3 regions of the Alsobacter sp. genome follow, and region 1 is predicted to be linked to each of the others. Evidence: predicted binding sites of a transcription regulator. Region 1 holds the regulator's gene; each other region holds the start of a gene.

Region 1 (4,241 bases):
CGGCTCGGGCGAGCCCACCAACGATCCCGCCGCCCTGTTCCTGGAGCCGCGGGGAGCCCTCCTGCCGTTCGGCGACCACAAGGGCTGGGGCCTCGCGCTCGCCTGCGAACTCCTGGGCGGCGCGCTGTCCGGCGGGCACGTGATGCAGGGACCGCGGACACGCAAGGCGATCATCAACAGCATGTTTTCGGTCGTGGTCGATCCGGAAGGACTCGGCACGGCGCCTGCGTTCTTCGCCTCCATGGAGGCCTTCCTCGCCTGGGCGCGGCAGCCGGCGGACGGAGCAGAACCGACGGTCCTCATCGCCGGCGAACCCGAGCTGGCGCATCGTGCCGAGCGGGTGCGGACGGGTGTCCCGATCGACCCTGCGACATGGGAACAGCTCCTCGTTTCCGCCGACGCGACGGGCCTCGGCAGGGCCGAGTTCGCCCGCATCGCCGACGACCAGGAGGCCGGCCGGGGCGAGAATGGCGACGAGGTCGCGGCGCGCGGGGCTTGATGCGCGCAACGCGCAAAGCGATATAGGCCCCATCGAAGGAGCCGGCGGCCACGCGACAACCCCGTCGCGCAGGCGCTCCGGGACCGCCCCGCCGCCCATCGGCTCGAACCGGACGAGGCATGTCAGACACGCCAGAGACGCAGGTGTTGGCGGACGATGACCGCGAGCCCATCCTTCCGCCGGAGCGGCCGCGCCGCTTCGCCTGGGTGGGCACGGCGATCAGCTTGCTGCTGTTCGCCGCCTCCATGGCCGTGCTGTACAAGATCCTGTCCACCGTCAACCTGGAGGACGTGAAGGAAGCCTTCCGCAACGCCACGCGCGACCAGCTCGCGATCGCCGGAGGGCTCACCGCGGCCAGCTACCTGCTGCTGACGTTCTACGACGTGCTGGCCCTGCGTCAGCTCAAGCTGAAGGTGCCATACCGAAAGACGGCTCTCGCGTCTTTTACGAGCTACGCCATATCCTTCACGCTCGGCTTCCCGCTCGTGACGGCAGGCTCGGTTCGATACTGGATCTACTCACCGCTCGGCGTGTCGGCCGGCAAGGTGGCCAGCATCACCTTCATTGCCGGCGTCACCTTCCTGCTCGGCATGGGAACGATCGTCGGGCTCGGCCTCATTTTCCGGGCCGACGCGCTCGCGGACCTCAACCACCTGCCGGTCGAGACCAACCAGCTGATCGGAGCCGCCGCGCTCGGTGCCATCATCGTCTACCTCGTCTGGGTCGGGGCGAGGCGCCGCGCCGTCCGCGTGCAGCGCTGGCGGCTCGAGCTGCCAAGCTTCCGGGTCTCGGTCGGGCAGATCCTGCTGGGCATGGGAGACGTGTGCTGTGCAGCCGGCGTGCTCTACGTGCTCTTGCCTCAGGGCTATGGCGTGGAGTTCGCCACCTTCGCCGCCGTCTACGCGTTCGCCTGCCTTCTCGGCATCGTCAGCCACGCGCCGGGCGGGCTCGGCGTCTTCGAGGCGACCATGCTGCTCGCCTTCTGGCGGCTGCCCTATGAGGGGCTGATCGGGGCGCTGCTGCTTTTCCGCATCTGCTATTATCTCGTGCCGTTCGTGTCGGCTCTTCTGCTGCTGGGCGTCTACGAGATCTTCACCCGGCTCGCCGCCTACAGGACGCAAAAGGACGACGCGGCAGCACAGGACTGACATGTGCGCGTGAGAATCGTGTCTCATGCAGTCGCCGGACTGCAGAGGATTCGGGACATGGCCGCCCTTGAGGGCTTTGATGCGGGCGGGATCGTGGCGGCCACCCTGGGCGCCATCGCCGATCCCGTCATCCTGACGGACGGCCGCGGCACCGTGCTCCTGTTCAACCCGGCCGCCGCCGAAGCCTGGCCATCCCTGTCCACGGGCTGGCCGCTGTCCTTCTCGCTGCGAGCGCCGGACATCGTCTCGGCCGTCGAGCGGGTGCTGGCGGGGGAAGCCGCCGTCACCGGCGAGTATTCCGAGCGCGTGCCCGTGGAGCGGGTCTACGCCATGCGCGTCACCGCCATCACGCAGCAGACGCTGATCCAGCGCAACCGGCCGGCGGCGATGATCGTGCTGCGGGACGTGACCCCCGAGCGCCGGCTCGAGGCGATGCGGGTCGACTTCGTCGCCAATGCCAGCCACGAGCTGCGCACGCCCCTGGCCTCGGTGCTGGGCTTCATTGAGACCCTGCAGGGCCCGGCACGCAACGATCCCGCAGCGCGCGACCGGTTCCTCGGCATCATGCGGGTGCAGGCCCAGCGGATGGCGCGCCTCATCGACGACCTGCTCTCCCTTTCGCGCATCGAGATGATCGAGCACCGGCACCCCTCCACGGCGGTCGACCTGTCGGGCGTGGTGCGGCAAATGATCGACACGGTCCGCCCGCTGGCCGAGGAGCGCGGCGTCGTCGTCCACCCCGATCTGCCGCAAGGGCGGGTGATCGTGGCGGGTGACCGCGACGAGTTGCTGCGCGTCTGCGACAACCTGATCGAGAACGCGATCAAGTACGGCCAGAGCGGAGGCAGGGTCGACATCACGCTGGGCACGACGGGCGAACAACAGGCCTGCCTGGCTCAGCTGGCCGTGCGCGATTATGGGCCCGGCATCGCGCCGGAACATCTCCCCCGCCTCACCGAGCGCTTCTACCGCGTCGACACGGCCGACAGCCGCGAAAAGGGCGGCACCGGGCTTGGCCTGGCCATCGTCAAGCATATCGTCAACCGCCACCGCGGGCGCCTGACGATCGAGAGCCGGCCGGGCGAAGGCGCCACATTCCGTGTCACGCTGCCTCTGGTGACACAAGCACAGGAAGCAAACCCCTGAGCTGCAACGCCTAAACACGTCAACAGAACGTCACGCGCCGGTCATAGAAGAAGGTCCGTCAGAAGCCAGCGGAGTGACAGATGGCAACCGCGCCGCAGATCCTCATCGTCGAGGACGAAGAGCCCTTGACCATGCTTCTGCGCTACAACCTCGAGGCGGAGGGGTACGGCGTCGAATGCGTCGCACGCGGCGACGACGCCGAGGTGTCGCTGCGTGAGCGCAACTTCGACCTCGTCCTGCTCGACTGGATGCTCCCCGGCCTCTCCGGGATCGAGCTCTGCCGCCGCCTGCGGCAGCGCCCCGACACGCAGCGCCTCCCGGTCATCATGCTCACCGCCCGTGGCGAGGAGAGCGAACGCGTGCGGGGACTGGCCACCGGCGCCGACGACTACGTGGTGAAGCCCTTCTCGGTCCCCGAGCTGGTCGCCCGCGTGCGCGCCCTGCTGCGCCGGTCATCGCCCGGGCGCGTCGCCAGCCTGCTCGAGGCCGGCGACATCGTGCTCGACCGCGAGACCAAGCGCGTGCGCCGGTCCGGCCGCGAGCTCCACCTCGGCCCGACCGAGTTCCGCATGCTCGAGTTCCTGATGGAGAAGCCCGGCCGCGTCTACAGCCGGGCCCAGCTGCTCGACGGCGTCTGGGGCATCGACGCGGAAATCGACGAACGCACCGTCGACGTGCATGTCGGGCGCCTTCGCAAGGCCATCAACCGGCCCCGCGAGAAGGACCCGATCCGCACCGTGCGAGGGTCCGGTTATTCCTTCGACGAGACGTTCGGAAGGCGCTAAAGCCGGACCGCGCGTCTCCAGACACGCTTTGCGGCTGACGCTTGGGAAAAGAGCGGGTCTGAAGACCCGCGCTCCAAGGCTCACCGACGGCTCGGACCGCGCGTCTTCAGACGCGCTTTGCGCTGGCGCTTGGGAAAGAGCGGGTCTGGAGACCCGCGCTCCGAGGCTCACCGACGGCGCGGACCGCGCGTCTTCAGACGCGCTTTGCGGCTGGCGCTTGGGAGAAGAGCGGGTCTGAAGACCCGCCCTCCCAGGCTCACCGACGGCTCGGACCGCGCGTCTTCAGACGCGCTTTGCGCTGGCGCTTGGGAAAAGAGCGGGTCTGGAGACCCGCGCTCCGCGGCGCGCCGACGGCTCGGACCGCGCGGCTTCAGACGCGCGTTGCGGCTGGCGCTTGGGAAAAGAGCGGGCCTGGAGACCCGCGCCGCTGTCTGGCGTCAGCCGTGCGCGACGCGGACTGGCGGCATACCCTGGGCCTTGCGGTCGCGGCGGCGCTCCAGGGAGGGCTGGTAGGCGATCTGGGAGTGGTAGGGGCAGTAGGGCGTGCCGGGCGGTGACTTGGCGCCGCAGAACCGGAACTCCTCCGACGTGGGATCGCCATGCGGCCAGCGGCACATGGACTCGCGCAGCTCCATAATGGTGACGCGCTCGGAGATCGGGATC
Region 2 (4,241 bases), 1.3 Mb from region 1:
GGATGGCGGTCTCGCTGCAGATGTCGTCGAGTTCGCGGATGAGCGCTTCCTTCACCTCGATGCGTTCGACGATGGCTTCCACAACCAGGTCGCAGGGAGCAAGCAGCGCTGCCTCGGTGACGGGCGTGATGCGCGCCAAGGCATCCTTGCGATCGGACTCGAGCAGCTTTCCGCGCTGGGCGAGCCGCAGGAGGCTGCGGTCGATCGTCGTCATGGCCCGATTCAACGCATCCTTGCCGAGGTCACGCATCACGACCGGAAACCCTGCCATCGCGAAAGCCTGCGCGATGCCGTTGCCCATGGTGCCGGCGCCCACGACGCCGATCGTCTGGATGTTTTTGCCCATCGTTCGCCCCCGTCTCTGGAAGAGCCGCTATGGGAGCAGCAGCAGGCGACGGGAATGCGAAGTCTGCGTGAGATCGGGGCGACACACGGGCGTCATCGCCGGGAGAGAGCGTCTGAAGGTTGGCGTCGGTCTTATGGGGTGATCATGCCGGATTCAGAGATCGACGACCTCCACGCTGCGGTACGCTCCTTCAGCGACGCTTGGGCGAGAGGCGACTGGGTCGCCGTCGAACGGCTGATGTCGGCCACCTACACCCATACCGACTTCGCGGGTGAGTTCCTCGACAGGCAGGGTTGGCTCGACTACGTGCGCAGCCGGAGCGGGCAGCCAACCCGGATTGACTTTGACGAGTTGAACGCCCGCATCCTTGGCGACACCGCCATCGTCACCGGCATCAATGCTATCCACTGGAGCGGCGGTGAGGCCGCGGGGATCGACCAGCGTATCCGGTTCACCCAAGTGTGGCGCAAGCGCGAGGGCCGATGGGAGCGGGAAGCATTCCATGCCTCGCTTCTTCCAGACGGCGCCTGAAGCCGGGGGAAGACGTGAGTCCGGCCTTGCCGAACTCCCCTGCCACCATGGTCGGCGCCCATAGGACGGCGCGGGCCGGCGCCTTCCTTCGTTGACTGATATGCGACTTCACCAACGGGGGGTGAGAGCTCTGCAATCCTTCGTCTGACGTCACTGGACCAAGAACGCGGAAGACCTCCAGAGGCTCGCGGATCCCCTTCAGATTGATCTCTCCTCGGGGTTCGATTTCGAACTGCCCGGGGCCGAGCACGGGCGCAAGCCCTGACCAGGGTGTCAGTGTCAGTCCGGCTCGGATTGATCGCCGGCAATGCCCTCCAGCGCGGCGCGCGCCCGCTCTCGCGGATCCGCGCAGCCATCGGCGATGTCGATGAGGGCCTGGACAGCCAGCGCCCGAAGCACACTGATCTCGGCTGACAGATCGTCATGCTCATAGACGATCGTCTCCCAATCCAGGATGGAAGCAGCAGGCATCGGCGGCACATCGGTGCGGATGGGTGCGCCCACGGCCCACTCCGACAGCACTGCCGCCGCCCGGCCCACAGCCGCCTGCCGAGCCAGATCTCCAAGAATGACAGAGCGTTGGATGTCCGAACGCTCTGGCTTGCTCTTTTTCATCTCGGCCTCCGACAAAGCTGGCCTGGCGGGCCGTCGAACAAGGCCGCTAGCAGCGCCCGATGACGCAACGAAGAACGCACCCTGATCCCGGCTGCCGGTCCCACTGTTCGCGGCGCGAGCTTCCGCCTGCGCAAGTGTCATGCAGATGTCGGCACCCCCTGCTTGAACCAAGCTGAAGCAGGGAGCGTGCAGGATGAGTGAAGCAGCACCGATCAGTGGCCGTTCGGTCAACAGGCGTTCGCCGCGCAAGGCCGTCGTCGCTGACCATCCGAGGGCTGATGACCCCGGTCGCTTCGCCAATCGCGAACTCTCCTGGCTGGAGTTCGACCGCCGCGTGCTGGAAGAGGCGGGCAACCCGTCCAATCCCCTGCTGGAACGCCTGCGCTTCCTGTCAATCGCGGCCAGCAATCTGGACGAATTCTTCATGGTCCGGGTGTCCGGCCTGATCGAGCAGGTGGAAGCCGGCATCACCTCGCCGACCATGGACGGCCTTACGCCAGCCGTCCTGATGGAGCGGATCGGCGAGAGCGCCGGCCGCCTGAACGCCGACCAGCAAGCAGCCTGGCGCGACCTGCGACGGCTGCTGGTCGCCGAGTCGATTCACGTCGTCGAGCGGGAAGAGCTTTCCGCGGCCGACCTCTCGGCGCTGGCGCGACACTTCGAGGATCTCGTCTTCCCCGTCGTGACGCCGCTGGCCATCGACCCCGCGCATCCCTTTCCGTTCATCCCCAACCTTGAACTCTCCCTCGCTCTCGACGTCGTGCGGGCCGAGGACGGGCGCGAGTTCCAGGGCCTGATCCGCATCCCCGGCAAACTGCCGCGCTTCGTGCGCCTCGAAGGTGACTCGTCCACGCACCGCTTCGTCCGCGTCGAGGATCTGATCGCGCAGTTCGCGGAACAGCTCTTCCCCGGCTGCGTCATCGGCGGGATGGGCCTGTTCCGGGTCGTCCGCGATCTCGACATCGAGTTCGCCGAAGACACCAACGATCTCGTGAGGGTTTTCGAGGCGGCGCTGAAGGAAAGGCGCCGTGGCTCGGTGATCCGGCTGGAGGTCGCATCCGACATGCCCGAGGCGCTGCGCGCCAGCGTCGCTCGCGAGCTCAAGGTCGATGCCCAGGACATTCTGGTCGAGAGCGGACTGATCGGCCTGTCGTCTCTGTCGCAGATCGTCGGCGTCGAGCGCCCGGATCTGAAATTCCCGCCCTTCGTTCCGCGGTTTCCGGAGCGTATCCGCCAGTTCGGCGGCGACTGTTTCGCCGCCATCCGGGAGAAGGACATCGTCGTCCATCACCCGTACGAGTCCTTCGACGTGGTCGTGCAGTTCCTGAACCAGGCGGCCCGCGACCCCAACGTCGTGGCCCTGAAGCAGACGCTCTACCGCACCTCGGCCGACAGCCCCATCGTCCGTGCGTTGATCGAGGCCGCGGAGGCGGGAAAGTCGGTGACGGCGCTCGTCGAGCTGAAGGCGCGCTTTGACGAGGAGGCCAACATCCGCTGGGCGCGCTCGCTGGAACGTGCGGGCGTTCAGGTCGTCTACGGCTTCATCGACCTCAAGACGCACGCGAAGCTGTCGATGGTGGTGCGGCAGGAGGCCGGTAGGCTGGTCACCTACTGCCACGTCGGAACCGGCAACTACCACCCGATCACGGCGCGCATCTACACGGACCTGTCCGTCTTCACCTGCGATCCCGAGATCGGGCGGGACGTGGCTCGCATCTTCAACTTCATCACCGGATACGGCGAGCCGGCGGAACTCGACCAGATGTCGATCTCACCGACCTCTGCCAAGCCGCGCCTGCTCGAAGACATCGCCGCCGAGATCGAGCATGCCCGCGCCGGCCGGCCGGCCGCGATCTGGATAAAGTGCAATTCCCTGGTCGACCCGCAGATCATCGACGCTCTCTATGCGGCAAGCCAGGCGGGCGTTCACATCGACCTCGTCGTGCGCGGCATCTGCTGCCTTCGGCCGGGCGTCGAAGGCCTTTCCGAGAACATCCGGGCCAAGTCGATCGTCGGACGCTTCCTGGAGCACTCCCGCATCTACGCCTTCGGCAATGGGAATGGGCTGCCGAACAAGGATGCCCGCCTCTACATTTCGTCCGCCGACCTGATGCCGCGCAACCTGGACCGGCGCGTCGAGACGCTCCTGCCGATCCGCAACGCCACCCTGCACGAGCAGATCCTCGACCAGGTCCTTCTCGCCAACCTCATGGACAACGTGCAGAGCTGGGCCATTCTCGCCGACGGCACGAGCCGGCGCATCGTCAGGCCGGACGAGGACGCCTTCAGCGCCCAGGGCTACTTCATGACCAATCCCAGCCTGTCCGGCCGGGGCAAGGCCCTGGCCCAGTCCCAGCCGCGCAAGCTGGCCGAAATTGCCCAGCGTGGCCGCGAGGCCGCGGAGTAGTCTCTGCGTGTCATCGCCCTGCAACGCAGGCGTGCGACTTGGGTGCACCTGAGGAGACTATCCTCTTCCCCCGCCGGTACCCCGCCCGGCGGGGTTTCTTTTTCGGGGACGTCAACCGGCGCGCCGTGTTTCCTCCAGCGCCACTGGCCGAGCGATCGGAACTTCGGCCGGCTGAGGCCGGGTCGCGTGGGCCCGGCGTGCGGGACCCGTCCCGCTCATCAGGAACTCCTGCGCATTGAAGCGTGACGCCGGACTTGCCGGCGTGTCGCGGATCCATGAGCCGTCTGGCTGCAGGAGCCAGCTGCCATCATTGTCCATGACGTTGGCAGCCAGGATCTGCGC
Region 3 (4,241 bases), on a different contig from region 1:
CTGAGCTTCCACAATGCCTTATGTTCTCAAAGCGTGGAAGCGTGAGTACGCTCCACCAGGGTGCTTGTCGCGTTTCTCCAAGGAGCAGCTCTGCATCGCATTTGGTCACGGCGTCGCAGCGGGTCGCCGGACCTTCGCTGGCAGGCTCTCCTATCTTGGAAATTGCCAACCGCAGGCGCCTCCAGGGAGGCGCGCCGCCGCTGTCCTGCGGCGCGTGCTGAGGAAGCTTTTCGACGGGTGTCACGCCGATCAATGAAGAGGGTGGATGTCTCTCGTCAGCGGAATATTTTCAGATGCTGATCAACTGTCCCGATAGCTCTTCAACGCCTCCGCCTCAATTTGCTGAATCAGCAGGCTCTTGCAATCTGAGTAGGCGTGGCTGTCCTCGGGATGGAGACCTGCGCATCGAAGCTTTTCCTGTTCGTACAATCGTGCCGCTTCCGGCGAACTGCGCAGGAAGTCGCGGAATGCGAGATGGCGGCGGACATGGGGGTCGCCGTCCGCAAAGCAATGCAGCTGCACTGTCCGCCGGCCCGTGAACGCATCGTTCAAGGTGCAATACCGCCGTCCGTCCATGCCAAGGGCTCCATGCCACTCATAACCCAGCGCTTCGACGGAACCCCGTTGTGCATCCAGGGCATTCAGCGCCGATGCGATTGGCATGAGGTCAATGACGGGCTTGGCGACGATACCTGGGATGGACGTCGATCCGATGTGGTGCACCCTGCAGAACGCCGAGACGTGTTTTTGAAGTCGCGTGGCTTCTCGTAAGGCCTCGTCTGCCCAGCGTACATCGTGCGGGACCAGCTTCACGGCAATCGGAGGAGGCATGCGAACTCGTCTTGCTCCGTCGTCTGCTCCGGGTCAACGCTCATGGGCGAGCGACCCGCAGCGTCCTGCGCAGGCCAGGCGGCCGAAGGAGCGGTCCCGGACCGAACCGTAGAGCAGCAGGGTCGTCCGTCATCGTTCGCTGGTCCGGGGGAGGATGCGTCGCGCGTGTTCTACGCGACCCGCCGGCCCTGCGCATCGATGAGCGGCGAACTGTCTTCCTTTGCGAAGGGACCGGGCGGCCAGCGCTCCAGGAGGTCGAGCACCACCTCGCTCGGCCGGCACAGCCGCACGCCCTTCGCGGTGCAGACGATGGGGCGATTGACGAGCACGGGGTGCTCCAGCATGGCATTCAGGAGCTGCTCATCCGGCACCGACGGATCGAGCAAACCGAGCTCTGCCGCTGGCGACTTCGTTTCGCGCAACGCGGTACGCGGCGTCAGGCCGGCCGCGGCGAAGAGACCGAGCAGCTGCGGGCGGGTCCATCCCGTCTTCAGGTACTCGATGATGGCTGGCCGATAACCAGCTGCCTCGATGATGGCCAGCACGTTGCGCGAGGTGCCGCACTCGGGGTTGTGGTGGATGACGACGTCCATGGCTCCGCTCCTCAGGCGCGTGTCTGCGACACCGGCGAGAACAGCCATCCCGCGAGGGCGCTGGCGGCGAAGGCTCCGATCACCTGCGCGACCACGAAGGCCGGCACATTGGCCGGGGCGATCCCGGCGAAGGTATCGGTGAAGGCGCGCGCTATCGTCACCGCCGGGTTGGCGAAGGACGTCGAGGCCGTGAACCAGTAGGCAGCGGTAATGTAGAGCCCGACCGCCACGGGCGCGCTCTCGGGCTTGAAGCGGACGACGCCGAAGATGGTCAGCACCAACCCGAAGGTCGCCACGAACTCGGCAAACCACTGGGCGCCACCGGCCCGTACGGTCTGCGAAGCCTGCCAGACCGGCAGGTCGAACATCAAATGGGCGATAAGGGATCCAGCGATGCCGCCAATCACCTGGGCGGCGACATAGGGCCCAACCTCGCCCCACTGCATCCGGGAGCGTTGCGCCATGACGAGGCTCACGGCCGGATTGAAGTGAGCACCAGAAATGGGTCCGAAGATCAGGATGAGCACCACGAGGATCGCGCCGGTCGGCAGCGTGTTGCCGAGCAGCGCAAGGCCGACATCCTTCGTGAGTTTCGTGGCCATGATGCCCGAGCCCACGACGGTCGCCACGAGGATGGCCGTGCCGAGCAGTTCGGCGGCAAGCCTCCGCTTGAGGTCAAAGGTCGTCATGCGGCAGCGCCCTTCCGAGCTATGTCAGTGGCGCCTTCCATGCCACCGATCTGCGCAAGGCGTGCCTTGAGCGAGGCGAGGTCCAGATGGTCGATGTCCAGATTCACGAACTCCGAGATGCGCGAGGAGAGGCGCCGGTAGGCTTCCATGAAGGCGGCGCGTTTCTCGGCGTCGCTGCCCTCGACAGCGGCCGGGTCAGGGATCCCCCAATGCGCCACGAGGGGATGGCCAGGCCAGTAGGGGCAAGTCTCTCCCGCCGCGCTGTCGCAGACGGTGATGATGAAATCCATGGTCGGCGCATACGGGCCGGCGAACTCGTCCCAGCTCTTCGAGCGGAAACCGCCGGTCTCGTAACCGAGGTCATGCAGGAGCGAGAGCGCATGCGGGTTCGGCTCGCCTTTGGGCTGGCTGCCAGCCGAATATGCCTTGAAGCGACCGGCGCCTTCCCGGTTCAGGATGGCCTCGGCCAGGATCGAGCGAGCGGAGTTGCCGGTGCACAGGATGAGGACATTGGCGGGGCGGTTGGCCATCGAGACCTCGCGTCGGGCTGGAAAGGGGGCGGCCGCCGCGCTCAAGAGCTCGGCGAAGGGAGCCGGCGTTCGGGCGCAATCCTCGAGGAGAAACGCCGTGAGCTGGAGCATGCGGGCCCGGTTCGCCGCGTAGATGATCGAGCGACCCTCCCGCCTGGACGTGATCAGCCCGGCCGCCTCCAGGGCCTGCAGATGGGTGGACATCGTGTTGTGCGGGACAGCGAGGAGGCGCGCGATGTCGCCCGCCGGCAGGCCGAAAGGGAGGTATCGCGCGAGGAGGCGGTAGGTTTCGAGCCGCCACGGCTGGGCAAGCGCACCAAGGGCGGCAAGGACGTCGTCAGACTCGAGTTTGGTCCCGTGTTCCATCATCCGGCTGACTGGGGTTGACGAGGCATCGGCCGTCTCAGTTCCTCACGAAGATCTCATCCGATGTCGATCTGTCGGTACATATCGACATATTGTGATGACAGAGAGATGACGGAGCTGTTTGCCGCTGCGCTCGGGATGTCGCGCGCAGCAGGGTGCCTCCCTCACCACGGGGCAGGCCAGACCGCGAAGCCATTCACCCGGGTGGCGGGCGATGCCACTTCACCTGGAGCTGCGGAGGTGAAGCCGGCCAGGCCCGCACGCTCCCGCGGCTTAGGCCCGCCTTCCGCTCAAGCAGGGCACTGTCCGCCCCCCTATCCTGCCAAGGGTCGAAATCTGCAAAATCATTGACTTAGGAAGGTCTGGCTGGGGCGGAAGGACACGATTTTTTCGCTTAGAGCGTTGTTACTACAGTGATTATCACTGTCGCACTTTGCTTCCTACCAACATTCCTACCCACATTGAATCGGGCCGTTCTGGGACGTGCTGGGACAGCGTGCAATTGAGCGCGACCCGTTACGCATACCGATCCGATTGCTCCTGACAGTGAGCGCGCACGCGTTCCAGCCAATTGTCATACCATACCCAGGTGCCTGCGTAGTCACCCTGTCGCCCAAACCCCTTGGCGGGATCTTTCGCTAACAGTGCGCGCCAAAGTCGGGTGTGACTCTCCTGTGTGAACCGAGGAAAGCCTTCGCCCTGAACAATACGAACAACCTGAGTAGGGGTGAATCTTCGTCTATCAACGGTCTTCAGAAACACCTCATTGAGCGCTCGCCCCTTGTCAGAGTCGCCCTTCACAAACTCAATCGCACGATCCGCAGAAGACTTGTGGTTCGCCAGCTTGGGGACGAACACTGCACGGAATGCGAACCGGGGGTCGTTGAACTCTTCCTCGCTTAGGCGGTCTTGGAACGCGTCCATGGCGGAACCGATGTGCCCTGGAAGGTCACTCGCCTTCTTCAAAACTGCACGCTGGTCAGCGCTGAACGTCACAAACTGCAACGCAATGGGGAGTCTGCGCTCCAATCCAAATTGTGATCCAAACTGGCTTTTGATCACGTCGTTGAAATTGATGCAGCACGCCTGCAGCTTAGCGCTCAACTCGTCGTCTATTCGTGTTGTGGAACGATGCTCAATCTCGTGTCGGATCTCCGTCAGAAACTCCAAGTTCTTCACAGCACCGGGCGGGACAGGGCACCGCGCATGACGCAGGCACATCCCTATTTCCC

Evidence for each region. The regulator PhoB, encoded in region 1, activates phosphate uptake and scavenging genes when phosphate is short. The targets are predictions, from matches to a motif close to TGTCATNNANCTGTCAT.
Region 2: a site for PhoB is predicted at 1,628-1,644, ahead of AC5JCN_RS15915 (RNA degradosome polyphosphate kinase). Genes of this name have one in related genera too.
Region 3: a site for PhoB is predicted at 3,107-3,123, ahead of AC5JCN_RS12425 (arsenate reductase/protein-tyrosine-phosphatase family protein). Genes of this name have one in related genera too.

What each region holds. Positions count from the first base shown of each region.
Region 1 is NZ_JCACDK010000018.1:1,546,215-1,550,455, reverse strand. Features, by position in the region: gene AC5JCN_RS22205 (malate/lactate/ureidoglycolate dehydrogenase) at 1-499, shown strand, start outside; gene AC5JCN_RS22200 (lysylphosphatidylglycerol synthase domain-containing protein) at 619-1,647, shown strand; gene AC5JCN_RS22195 (ATP-binding protein) at 1,705-2,793, shown strand; gene phoB (phosphate regulon transcriptional regulator PhoB) at 2,874-3,578, shown strand; gene AC5JCN_RS22185 (GcrA family cell cycle regulator) at 4,016-4,241, opposite strand, start outside.
Region 2 is NZ_JCACDK010000018.1:216,512-220,752, forward strand. Features, by position in the region: gene AC5JCN_RS15900 (3-hydroxyacyl-CoA dehydrogenase family protein) at 1-346, opposite strand, end outside; gene AC5JCN_RS15905 (nuclear transport factor 2 family protein) at 491-877, shown strand; gene AC5JCN_RS15910 (hypothetical protein) at 1,157-1,492, opposite strand; gene AC5JCN_RS15915 (RNA degradosome polyphosphate kinase) at 1,686-3,899, shown strand; gene ppk1 (polyphosphate kinase 1) at 4,011-4,241, opposite strand, start outside.
Region 3 is NZ_JCACDK010000014.1:315,611-319,851, forward strand. Features, by position in the region: gene AC5JCN_RS12410 (GrpB family protein) at 301-831, opposite strand; gene arsC (arsenate reductase (glutaredoxin)) at 1,002-1,424, opposite strand; gene AC5JCN_RS12420 (MIP/aquaporin family protein) at 1,436-2,113, opposite strand; gene AC5JCN_RS12425 (arsenate reductase/protein-tyrosine-phosphatase family protein) at 2,110-3,012, opposite strand; gene AC5JCN_RS12430 (DUF3644 domain-containing protein) at 3,526-4,241, opposite strand, start outside.